3 regions of the Shewanella sp. 10N.286.52.E4 genome follow, and region 3 is predicted to be linked to each of the others. Evidence: predicted binding sites of a transcription regulator. Region 3 holds the regulator's gene; each other region holds the start of a gene.
The links. The regulator sigma-54, encoded in region 3, starts transcription at its own class of promoters, with help from an activator protein. The targets are predictions, from matches to a motif close to GTTGGCACGNNNNTNGNNT.

Region 1 (3,285 bases), on a different contig from region 3:
AAGTTATTCCGTTCACTCGTCGGGCGAAGTGAAGGGATAGCCAATGTTCGTCATCTGATAAGCCAAGTGGCCACTTCAGGTGCGACTGTTTTAGTATTAGGTCAGTCTGGTACAGGTAAAGAAGTTGTAGCCCGCAATATTCACTACATGTCAGAGCGACGGGATGGTCCTTTCATTCCGGTAAACTGTGGCGCAATTCCACCTGAATTATTAGAAAGTGAACTTTTTGGACATGAAAAAGGCTCATTTACTGGCGCAATTTCAACTCGTAAAGGCCGTTTTGAATTGGCTGAGAATGGCACACTATTTCTAGATGAAATTGGTGATATGCCGCTGCAAATGCAGGTTAAGTTACTACGCGTATTGCAAGAAAAAGTATTTGAAAGAGTGGGTGGTTCTAAAACTATTACCACTGATGTGAGGGTTGTTGCTGCAACACATCGTGATTTAGAAACGATGATAAATGATAATTTATTTCGTGAAGATCTTTATTATCGATTGAATGTCTTTCCAATCGAAATGCCATCGCTCAGCGAGCGCCGTGATGATGTGCCTCTTTTACTGCAGGAATTGGTGAGCAGAGTCTTCAATGAAGGGCGGGGTAAAATCCGTTTTACCCAGCGTGCAATAGAGTCATTAAAAGAACATAACTGGTCAGGAAACGTGCGTGAGTTATCTAACTTGGTCGAGCGCCTGACGATACTTTTCCCTGGCGGACTGGTCGATGTTAATGATTTACCGCGAAAGTATCGTTATATCGATGTGCCAGAGTACAGTGTTGAAATTAGCGAAGAGCAACAAGAGCGTGATGCATTAGCGTCAATTTTCAGTGATGATGAACCTATTGAGATCCCTGAAACCCGTTTCCCAAGTGAATTACCGCCAGAAGGTGTCAACTTAAAAGATTTATTAGCTGAGCTAGAAATCGATATGATCCGCCAAGCTCTAGAGCAGCAAGATAATGTGGTTGCTAGAGCAGCAGAAATGTTGGGGATTAGACGAACAACCTTAGTTGAAAAAATGCGTAAATATGGCATGAGCAAAGATTAACCAGTTTTGCCATAAACGGTTACACTAAAGCATGCCTCATGGCATGCTTTTTTATGCTTATGATTTACACATAACGTTTTGGCACACCAAATGCATCAGCTTACACAAAAGTTAATATTTTGACGGAGTGGCTATGTTTTCGGCGCACAGCAGTTTAGCACAATCGATGGTAGAGCCTAATTCTATTACAGAAATGGGATCGAGTTATAATGCCTCAAATTCCTATGCTCTTAACGATACGGCTCAAGAAAGCTCCTATTCAGCACCTCAAGGATTAGACTATCAAGAAGTCGGTTATCAAGCACTTGATAATCAAGACCTTTACACCTCAAAAAACGATAATATTTCCGAGGCTTCAGCAAGCGTTAATCATGATTTAGCTGGACAAATAGCCCGTTCAGCACCGCAAAAGGCGGCGAATATGTCAAATCAAATGGCGCACATTCTGCAAGCGATGCCTTCAGGTGTTGTTATCATTAATGGTGATGGACTGGTTACATTGGCAAACCCTGTGGCAACAGAGCTTTTAGGTAGACCGCTACAAGGGGCTAAATGGTTCGATATTATTAACCGCGCTTTTTCACCGCAAGAAGATGATGGTCATGAAGTCTCACTTAAAAACGGTCGAAGAGTTAAACTGGCTATTACTCCGTTAACGCCAGAACCTGGACAATTAATTGTTTTAACAGATTTAACCGAAACACGTTTATTACAGAAAAATTTGTCGCACCTCCAACGCTTATCGGCGTTAGGAAAAATGGTCGCAACCTTGGCTCACCAGGTAAGAACACCGCTTTCTGCCGCTATGTTATATGCATCTAACCTTGCTAGTCCAAAACTGAATGATACGGCTAAAAAACGATTTCAAACTAAATTAGTCGACAGGTTGAATGAACTTGAGCGACAAGTAAATGACATGCTGTTAATGGCTAAAAATAAGCAAGATGATGCATCCCAGGTGACTGACGTTGAAGATATTATCGAACCTGTACTTGCTAGTTGTGAACCCATTGCTGAAAAAAAACAGTGTCAGTTAAATTATTTTAATCAAGCTAGTGAACGAATGTTAGCTAATAGTAATGCGCTAAGTTCAGCAATTAATAATCTTGTTATGAATAGCTTAGAGGCTAATGCCACAGAAATTAGAATCATTACAGCTTCATCTAATACTCATATTAATATTGATGTTATTGATAATGGCAAAGGATTAGCAGCTGATATGCAGCAACAGATTCTAGAGCCATTTTTTACAACCAAAAGCCAAGGTACAGGTTTAGGCTTAGCAGTTGTTCAAACGGTAGTAAGAAATCATAAAGGGACAGTGCAAGTCTCATCACAACCAAATAAAGGCTGTTTAATCAGATTGTCATTCCCGATTTATCAATCGCATAAAACTCAGACGACAGGTTTCGAAAGTGAAGTGTTAAACAATGAAGCATTAGCTGATAACAACATTACAGATAACGACTTAAGTAAAACAGAACGTGGCGCAGAAAATCACAATAGCCCGGAGGCATCACATGGGTGAAGCAAAACTATTACTCGTTGAAGATGACGCATCTTTACGTGAGGCCTTACTCGACACCTTACTGCTGGCAAGCTATGAATGTGTTGATGTTGCATCTGCAGAAGATGCAATTCTTGCTCTCAAGTCAACAGAATTTGATTTGGTTATTAGTGATGTTCAAATGGAAGGCATTGGTGGTATAGGCTTGTTAAATTATTTACAGCAGCAAAACTGTAAAGTGCCAGTGCTACTGATGACCGCTTATGCAACCATTGATAGTGCGGTTAGTGCGATTAAACTTGGTGCTGTTGATTATCTAGCGAAACCATTTGCGCCAGAAGTACTACTTAACCAAGTGTCACGTTATTTACCCCTAAAGCAAAATCTTGATCAGCCTGTGGTGGCTGATGACAAAAGTTTGGCATTACTTTCTATTGCCCAGCGTGTAGCCAGTTCAGATGCGTCAGTGATGATTATGGGGCCAAGCGGTTCAGGAAAAGAGGTATTGTCACGATACATACATCAAAATAGCTCGCGTTCACAACAACCCTTTATTGCAATTAATTGTGCCGCCATTCCAGAAAATATGCTCGAAGCGACATTATTTGGTTATGAAAAAGGCGCTTTTACTGGCGCATACCAAGCTTGTCCCGGTAAATTTGAACAAGCTCAAGGTGGTACGATTTTATTAGATGAAATTTCAGAAATGGAATTAGGTCTTCAAGCTA
Region 2 (3,285 bases), on a different contig from region 3:
TTACCTTGGCTTCTTCCACTTTCTGAATTAATACAGTGTCAGTGCTAAGTAATTCTTTATCAGGATGGTTAGCGAGCTTCTGATCATTCTGCTGCAGATTATTGAGACAGGTTACTTTCTCGCGGGCTAAAGCCAAAAGGGTATCTGCATCTTGATCTGTTAACGCTTGCTTTTCTGCAGATACAAGTTTTTTCAGCGACGACAAAGTGCCGTGCTGAAAAGATAACAGCTGTAGTAATTCATTCATAAGTTACTCTTCATAAAATCCACATTACATTTGTAATGCTTGATTAGCCAAGAGTCATTATGAAATTACTCTTGGTCGAAATTTAGTCCGCTCATGTCAGCTTCAAAACTGGCAATATTAGCAGCAAGCTTTTCTGGATCGACTTTATATCGACCTTCAGAAATCGCTGTTTTAATTGCATCAACTTTGCTTTGATCAATTTCAGGTAACGATGCCATTTTGCTCTGAGCTCCTTGCAGCTGTTGTGCTTGCGAGGTAATGCTGACCGAATCAGTTTTCACTGCTGCTGTATTACTGCTCGTTGACTCTGCAGTTTTTGTCGCAGCACTTGCGTCACGGTTAGTACGTAACTGAGTGTGTGAAGCTGTTTTTAGATTGTTAATATCAATTGCCATGTAAGGCTCCAGCGTAATTTATGGTATTCCTAACAGGGTATCGGCCATGCTGGAAAGAACTTTAGGATTATTTTACATCCTAACTTCAACTTCTCCAACACCTATGACAATAACATCTAGTTTCCTGTTTGAGTTAGAGTTTTTGACTCTAATGGTCTCTCCCACATTTCCGTCTCTTAATGCTTCACCGGCTGTTTTTATTTCAAAGCTATTAGTTTTTGCATATATGGAGACTGAATCACCTTTACATACAAAACATAGGTTATTATTGAGTAATGGGGCTTTGGCTGGGACTCGTCTTTTTGAGCGAGTGCCAATAATGTCGGATACACCCGAGAAAAATTGGCCACGAATACTGTGCTGATCGACATAATTTATTTCTATGGTGTCATTGGTGATGAGTTCGCCTTTCTCGATAATACTTTTAGCCGTCACAACAGGGTAGAGTACTTCAACTTTGACGGATAAATACATTTGCCAAGGGTAATCGTACTCAGGACTGATGCAACTTATCTTTACGGTATTGGTTCGGTTAATCGGTCTGTCGCTGGCCATTTCTACATTGATTGGCGGGTAGCATGATGGAGGGGTTAACCTTCCTTCAACACGTTGTGGCAAGATATTTATCTTTGCATCACTATTATATGAAGGACTATTAGCAATTTTTTTTGCCACAGTCTCTTTAGCTAACTCAGTAATGGTCGATAAAGAGTAGGTAATAGTGCTGTCTTCACTGGCGAAAGCCGGTAAAGAGGAACACAATATAATGAGTAGCCATAGCATTCTTTTATTCATTTTTAGTTTCTAGCCAGTATTGCCAGTATGTCTCTATACTTCTCTATTAACGGTTTAAATCTGTGGATTTAAACAAGAATATTAATTTAGTTGTTTATATGAGTCGCATTGTACTCATCAGTGAGTCAGAAGTTTGACTGTTCAACTATCAATATGGGGTTTTATTGTCATTGTTTTACATGAAGCAATAAGCATGCCCAGTTAGTATGTTGATAATCATATTGTCAGAAAATCGAATTTAGCGTGTGGTACAATTTGATGGTAATAGATTTACTGTCGCTTTAAATCATAAGAAAAACGCCCGGAAGGGGCTGTAAAATAAACAAGGCAGGGTTATGTCGAGTATTCTTGAATCAGTCAATAAACGTACCCAACTCGTTGGTCAAAATAGACTTGAGTTGTTACTTTTTAAATTGAATGGCCGTCAACGATTTGGTATCAACGTTTTCAAAGTAAAAGAAGTCTTACAGTGTCCACCATTAACGACATTACCGCGCTTAAGCCCAATGATTAAAGGTATTGCTCATATTCGTGGTTCGACTATTTCTGTGATTGATTTGAGTGCGGCAACAGGCGGCCGTCCTTTAACTTCAACAGAGAACTGCTTCATTATTATTGCTGAGTATAACCGCAGTATTCAAGGGTTCTTAGTCAGTTCTGTTGAGCGTATTATCAATATGAACTGGGAATCAATTATGCCGCCGCCACAAGGTGCGGGACGTAATTCATATCTAACAGCAGTGACTGAAATTGAAGGTGAATTGGTCGAGATTTTGGACGTTGAAAAAATCTTAGATGAAATCTCACCTGTTAAGACTGAAATCAGTAAAGAAGCTGATGAAGCGTTAACTATCGACCGTGATCAGCATTATCATATTATGGTCATTGATGACTCTGCGGTGGCACGTAAACAAATTATTCGTTCTTTAGAGTCTTTGAATCTGCAAATTGATACTGCAATTGATGGTAAAGATGCACTCGAAAAACTCAAAGCTATAGCAACAGAAATGGACAATGTCGCTGACGAAATTCCATTAATCATCTCTGATATTGAAATGCCTGAGATGGACGGTTATACCCTAACTGCTGAAATTCGAGATGATCCAAAACTAAAAGACATTAAAGTTGTATTACATACTTCGTTAAGTGGTGTCTTTAACCAAGCAATGGTTGAGAAAGTCGGTGCAAATGATTTTATCGCAAAATTTAATCCGGATGAGCTGGCTTCTGCTGTAAATAAACACTTAATTTTATAAGCATTATTATCATTCTCTGTCTATGATTAACTTAATAGACAGATGAATGTTATCTATGAAACTGCAGCATCTCGTTAAGTTCATTAAAATGAATGTTTGAGTTAGCAAGTCAACATTGATAGCGTTAGATGAGTCAATCAAGTGACCGGTTCACACTGAAATTACTTGTAGGTAGTTTCTTTATAATAGGGTGTAAATGTGACGAATAAATCACTCGCTGAAGCAGAATATAATCAGTTTAAGCTTTTTTTAGAGCAGCACAGCGGCATTGTATTAGGTGACAACAAGCAGTACTTGGTAAGAAGTCGTTTAGCTCCATTGATGGGTAAACATGATTTACCCTCATTATCTGAAGTCGTTAAACGCTCAATGAAGCCAACAGAAAGACATTTACGGGCAGAAGTTATTGATGCCATGACCACAAATGAAACCTTGTGGTTTAGGGATAAATACCCCTTTGAATTACTTCATAATTCATTATTACCTGAATATAGCCGTTTAGGGCGTCCATTGAAAATATGGTCAGCTGCATGCTCGTCTGGGCAAGAACCTTACTCCTTAGCGATGACCATTCTTGAGTATCAGCAACGTA
Region 3 (3,285 bases):
AATATTATGGCGGTGTTGCAAACCCGCAAAAGTTTAACGACTGAGCAGCGCATCGAAGAGTTAGAGCACTTATTAGAAGAGTTTAATATTACTCACATTCGCGATAGCCAAGGTATGGCATTATCGGGTGGTGAACGTCGACGTGTTGAAATCGCACGCGCATTAGCGGCAAACCCTAAGTTCATTCTGCTAGATGAGCCCTTTGCTGGTGTCGACCCTATCTCTGTGATAGATATCAAGAAAATTATTCAACAACTAAAAAATCGTGGACTTGGAGTACTCATTACCGACCATAATGTTCGTGAAACGCTTGATGTATGTGAGCGCGCGTATATTGTTAGCCACGGTGATTTAATTGCAGAAGGCACGCCTGCTGAAATCTTAGACAATCAGCAAGTCAGGTCAGTATACTTAGGTGAGCAATTCAAGCTATAGTTAGCATTCTTTAGTGCACAATATGGCATGTCGCGACCAGTATCAGTCCCACTTTTTAGTGCAATGTTCTAGACTGAACTTAAGCCAAGGTTCAGCTTAAGCCTAGAAGCAGTTTAAAAAGGTGCTAGACCCACACAATTGTTAGTCGCGATGATGAAACTCAATTAGGGATAAGCGGTAAATGAAAGCCTCACTCCAACTCAAAATGGGTCAACACCTGACTATGACCCCACAGTTGCAACAAGCCATTCGCTTATTGCAACTTTCCTCATTGGAGCTACAGCAAGAAATTCAACAAGCACTTGACTCAAATCCACTCCTTGAGCTCGAAGATGAGTTTGCTAAAGCAAAAGAACCTGTAAAAGAAAACGCCCAGCAAACCGATACTGATTTTAGTGATAACAGCCAAGTGACTGTTGAAAAAGACACCTCAACCGTAGACACCACTGAATCGTTAACCAAAGAATCCATGCCAGACGAATTACCAATGGATACCACATGGGATGAAGTTTACACAGCATCACCAAGTTCAGGTTCTGGCGCAGTGGCTCGTGATGACGATATGCCTTTTCAGGGTGAAACCACAGAAGGCTTATATGAGCATTTAGAGTGGCAAAAAAATCTCACCCCTTTTTCTGAAAACGATCTGGTAATTGCTACGGCGATTATCGATGCCGTTGATGAACGTGGTTACTTAACCCAAACAACTGAAGACATATTGCAAGCTTTAGGCCTAGAAGATATTGAACTCGATGAAGTTGAAGCTGTACTCAAACGAGTACAGCATTTTGATCCTGTAGGCGTTGCAGCAAGAGATTTAAGCGAATGCTTGATGATTCAGCTGGGCCAATACCCTAGTGAAATACCTTGTATCGATAACGTTAAGCTACTGATTGCAGAACACCTAGACTTAATTGCAGGCCGCGACTTTAGATTATTAATGCGTAAAACCAAGCTTAAAGAAGATGATTTACGCGAAGCGATTCAATTTATTCAAACGCTTAACCCACGTCCAGGGTTACAGATCACTCCTATTAAAGATGAATATGTCATTCCAGATGTGACAGTGTTTAAAAAGAGTGGCCGTTGGGTCGTTGAGTTAAATCCAGATAACATGCCAAAAATTGGTGTGAATCAGCAATATGCAGCAATGGCAAAAGGCTCAGCAAACCAATCAGACAGCCAATTTATCCGTGGTCATTTGCAAGAAGCAAAATGGTTTATCAAAAGTATTGAAAGCCGCAATGAAACCTTATTAAAAGTGGCTAATTGTATTGTGCAATTTCAACAAGGCTTTTTTGAGTTTGGCGAAGAAGCAATGAAGCCAATGGTACTTAATGACATTGCTGAAGCCGTTGAAATGCATGAATCAACCATTTCGCGTGTCACGACACAAAAGTATATGCACACCCCTAGGGGACTTTTTGAACTAAAATATTTCTTTTCAAGCCATGTGAGTACTGATGATGGCGGAGAGTGTTCTTCTACTGCAATTCGCGCATTTATTAAAAAGCTTGTTGCGGCAGAAAACCAGCAAAAGCCACTTAGCGATAGTAAAATGGCGACGCTATTGGCAGAACAAGGGATCAATGTTGCTCGGCGTACGATCGCCAAATATCGTGAAGCAATGCTCATCCCTCCCTCAAACCAACGCAAAAGCCTATAAGCCTTTGTTATTGGAGGATGATATATGCAAATTAACCTGACTGGGCACCATGTGGAAATTACTCAATCTTTACGTGAGTATGTACAAACTAAGTTTTCAAAGCTTGAACGACACTTCGAACAGATCAATAATGTTCACGTTGTGCTCAATGTTCAAAAGCTGCAACAAATTGCAGAGGCAAAATTACACCTCAAAGGAGGTGAAGTTTTTGCGGTATCACAGAACGCTGATATGTATGTTGCAATTGACGCCCTGATCGACAAATTAGATCGTCAGGTAATTAAACACAAAGAGAAGTTAATTAAACACTAACGATGGAACTTCGCACCATTCTGCAGCCGGCGTGCACTACCTGCGCCACGCCGGGCAGTAAGAAAAAAGTACTGGAACTTATCAGCGATTTAATGGCTGCCCAGTACCCAACCCTATCTTCACAGGCTATTTTTGAAAGTTTAATAGCCCGTGAAAAAATGGGTAGTACAGGTATAGGAAATGGCATTGCGATTCCTCATGGTCGATTAACTGATATCGAAGAACCGATAGCAATTTTGATCAAGTGTGAAGAAGGCATTGAGTTTGATGCTATCGACAAGAAACCCGTGGATATATTATTTGCGCTGTTAGTTCCTTCTGATCAATGCCAACAGCATTTAAGTACGCTGTCGAGTATGGCTGAAAAACTGAGCGATAAATTAATCCTTAAGCGACTTCGAAAGAGTCATGACGCTACAGAACTTTATCAGGTTATAACTGCATGAAACTTGTCATCGTATCAGGACGATCAGGCTCAGGTAAATCAGTAGCACTAAGGGTATTAGAAGATTTAGGTTATTACTGTGTTGATAACCTACCTTTACCACTTATTGGTAGTTTACTTGAACAGCTCAAAGGCAATAACGACCTTGTCGCGATTAGCGTCGACGTTCGTAATATTGAAGAGCAAGGCAAAGTGCTAGAAGAGCAGATAGCCTTACTTTCTGACGATACGACCATCATTAGTCTATTTTTAAATTCTAATGATCAAGTGCTGTTAAAGCGCTACAGTGAAACCCGCCGTTTACACCCTCTGTCAAAAAACCAAATTTCACTGCAAGAAGCGATTCAATTAGAAGGCCGTTTACTCGAGCCTATCGCTAAAATGGTCGATCACTACATTGATACTTCACAGCTAACGATTTATGACT

Region 1: the regulator sigma-54 is predicted to act here: its motif matches at 1,128-1,146, upstream of AB4153_RS16570 (PAS domain-containing sensor histidine kinase).
Region 2: the regulator sigma-54 is predicted to act here: its motif matches at 1,620-1,638, upstream of flgA (flagellar basal body P-ring formation chaperone FlgA).

Annotation. Positions count from the first base shown of each region.
Region 1 covers NZ_JBFRJJ010000028.1:103,663-106,947, reverse strand. Annotated here, with positions in the region: gene AB4153_RS16575 (sigma-54 dependent transcriptional regulator) at 1-1,050, shown strand, start outside; gene AB4153_RS16570 (PAS domain-containing sensor histidine kinase) at 1,184-2,578, shown strand; gene AB4153_RS16565 (sigma-54 dependent transcriptional regulator) at 2,571-3,285, shown strand, end outside.
Region 2 covers NZ_JBFRJJ010000028.1:124,011-127,295, reverse strand. Annotated here, with positions in the region: gene AB4153_RS16685 (flagella synthesis protein FlgN) at 1-247, opposite strand, end outside; gene flgM (flagellar biosynthesis anti-sigma factor FlgM) at 313-642, opposite strand; gene flgA (flagellar basal body P-ring formation chaperone FlgA) at 715-1,437, opposite strand; gene AB4153_RS16670 (chemotaxis protein CheV) at 1,773-2,693, shown strand; gene AB4153_RS16665 (protein-glutamate O-methyltransferase CheR) at 2,892-3,285, shown strand, end outside.
Region 3 covers NZ_JBFRJJ010000007.1:135,402-138,686, forward strand. Annotated here, with positions in the region: gene lptB (LPS export ABC transporter ATP-binding protein) at 1-435, shown strand, start outside; gene AB4153_RS04505 (RNA polymerase factor sigma-54) at 617-2,101, shown strand; gene hpf (ribosome hibernation promoting factor) at 2,126-2,413, shown strand; gene ptsN (PTS IIA-like nitrogen regulatory protein PtsN) at 2,416-2,859, shown strand; gene rapZ (RNase adapter RapZ) at 2,856-3,285, shown strand, end outside.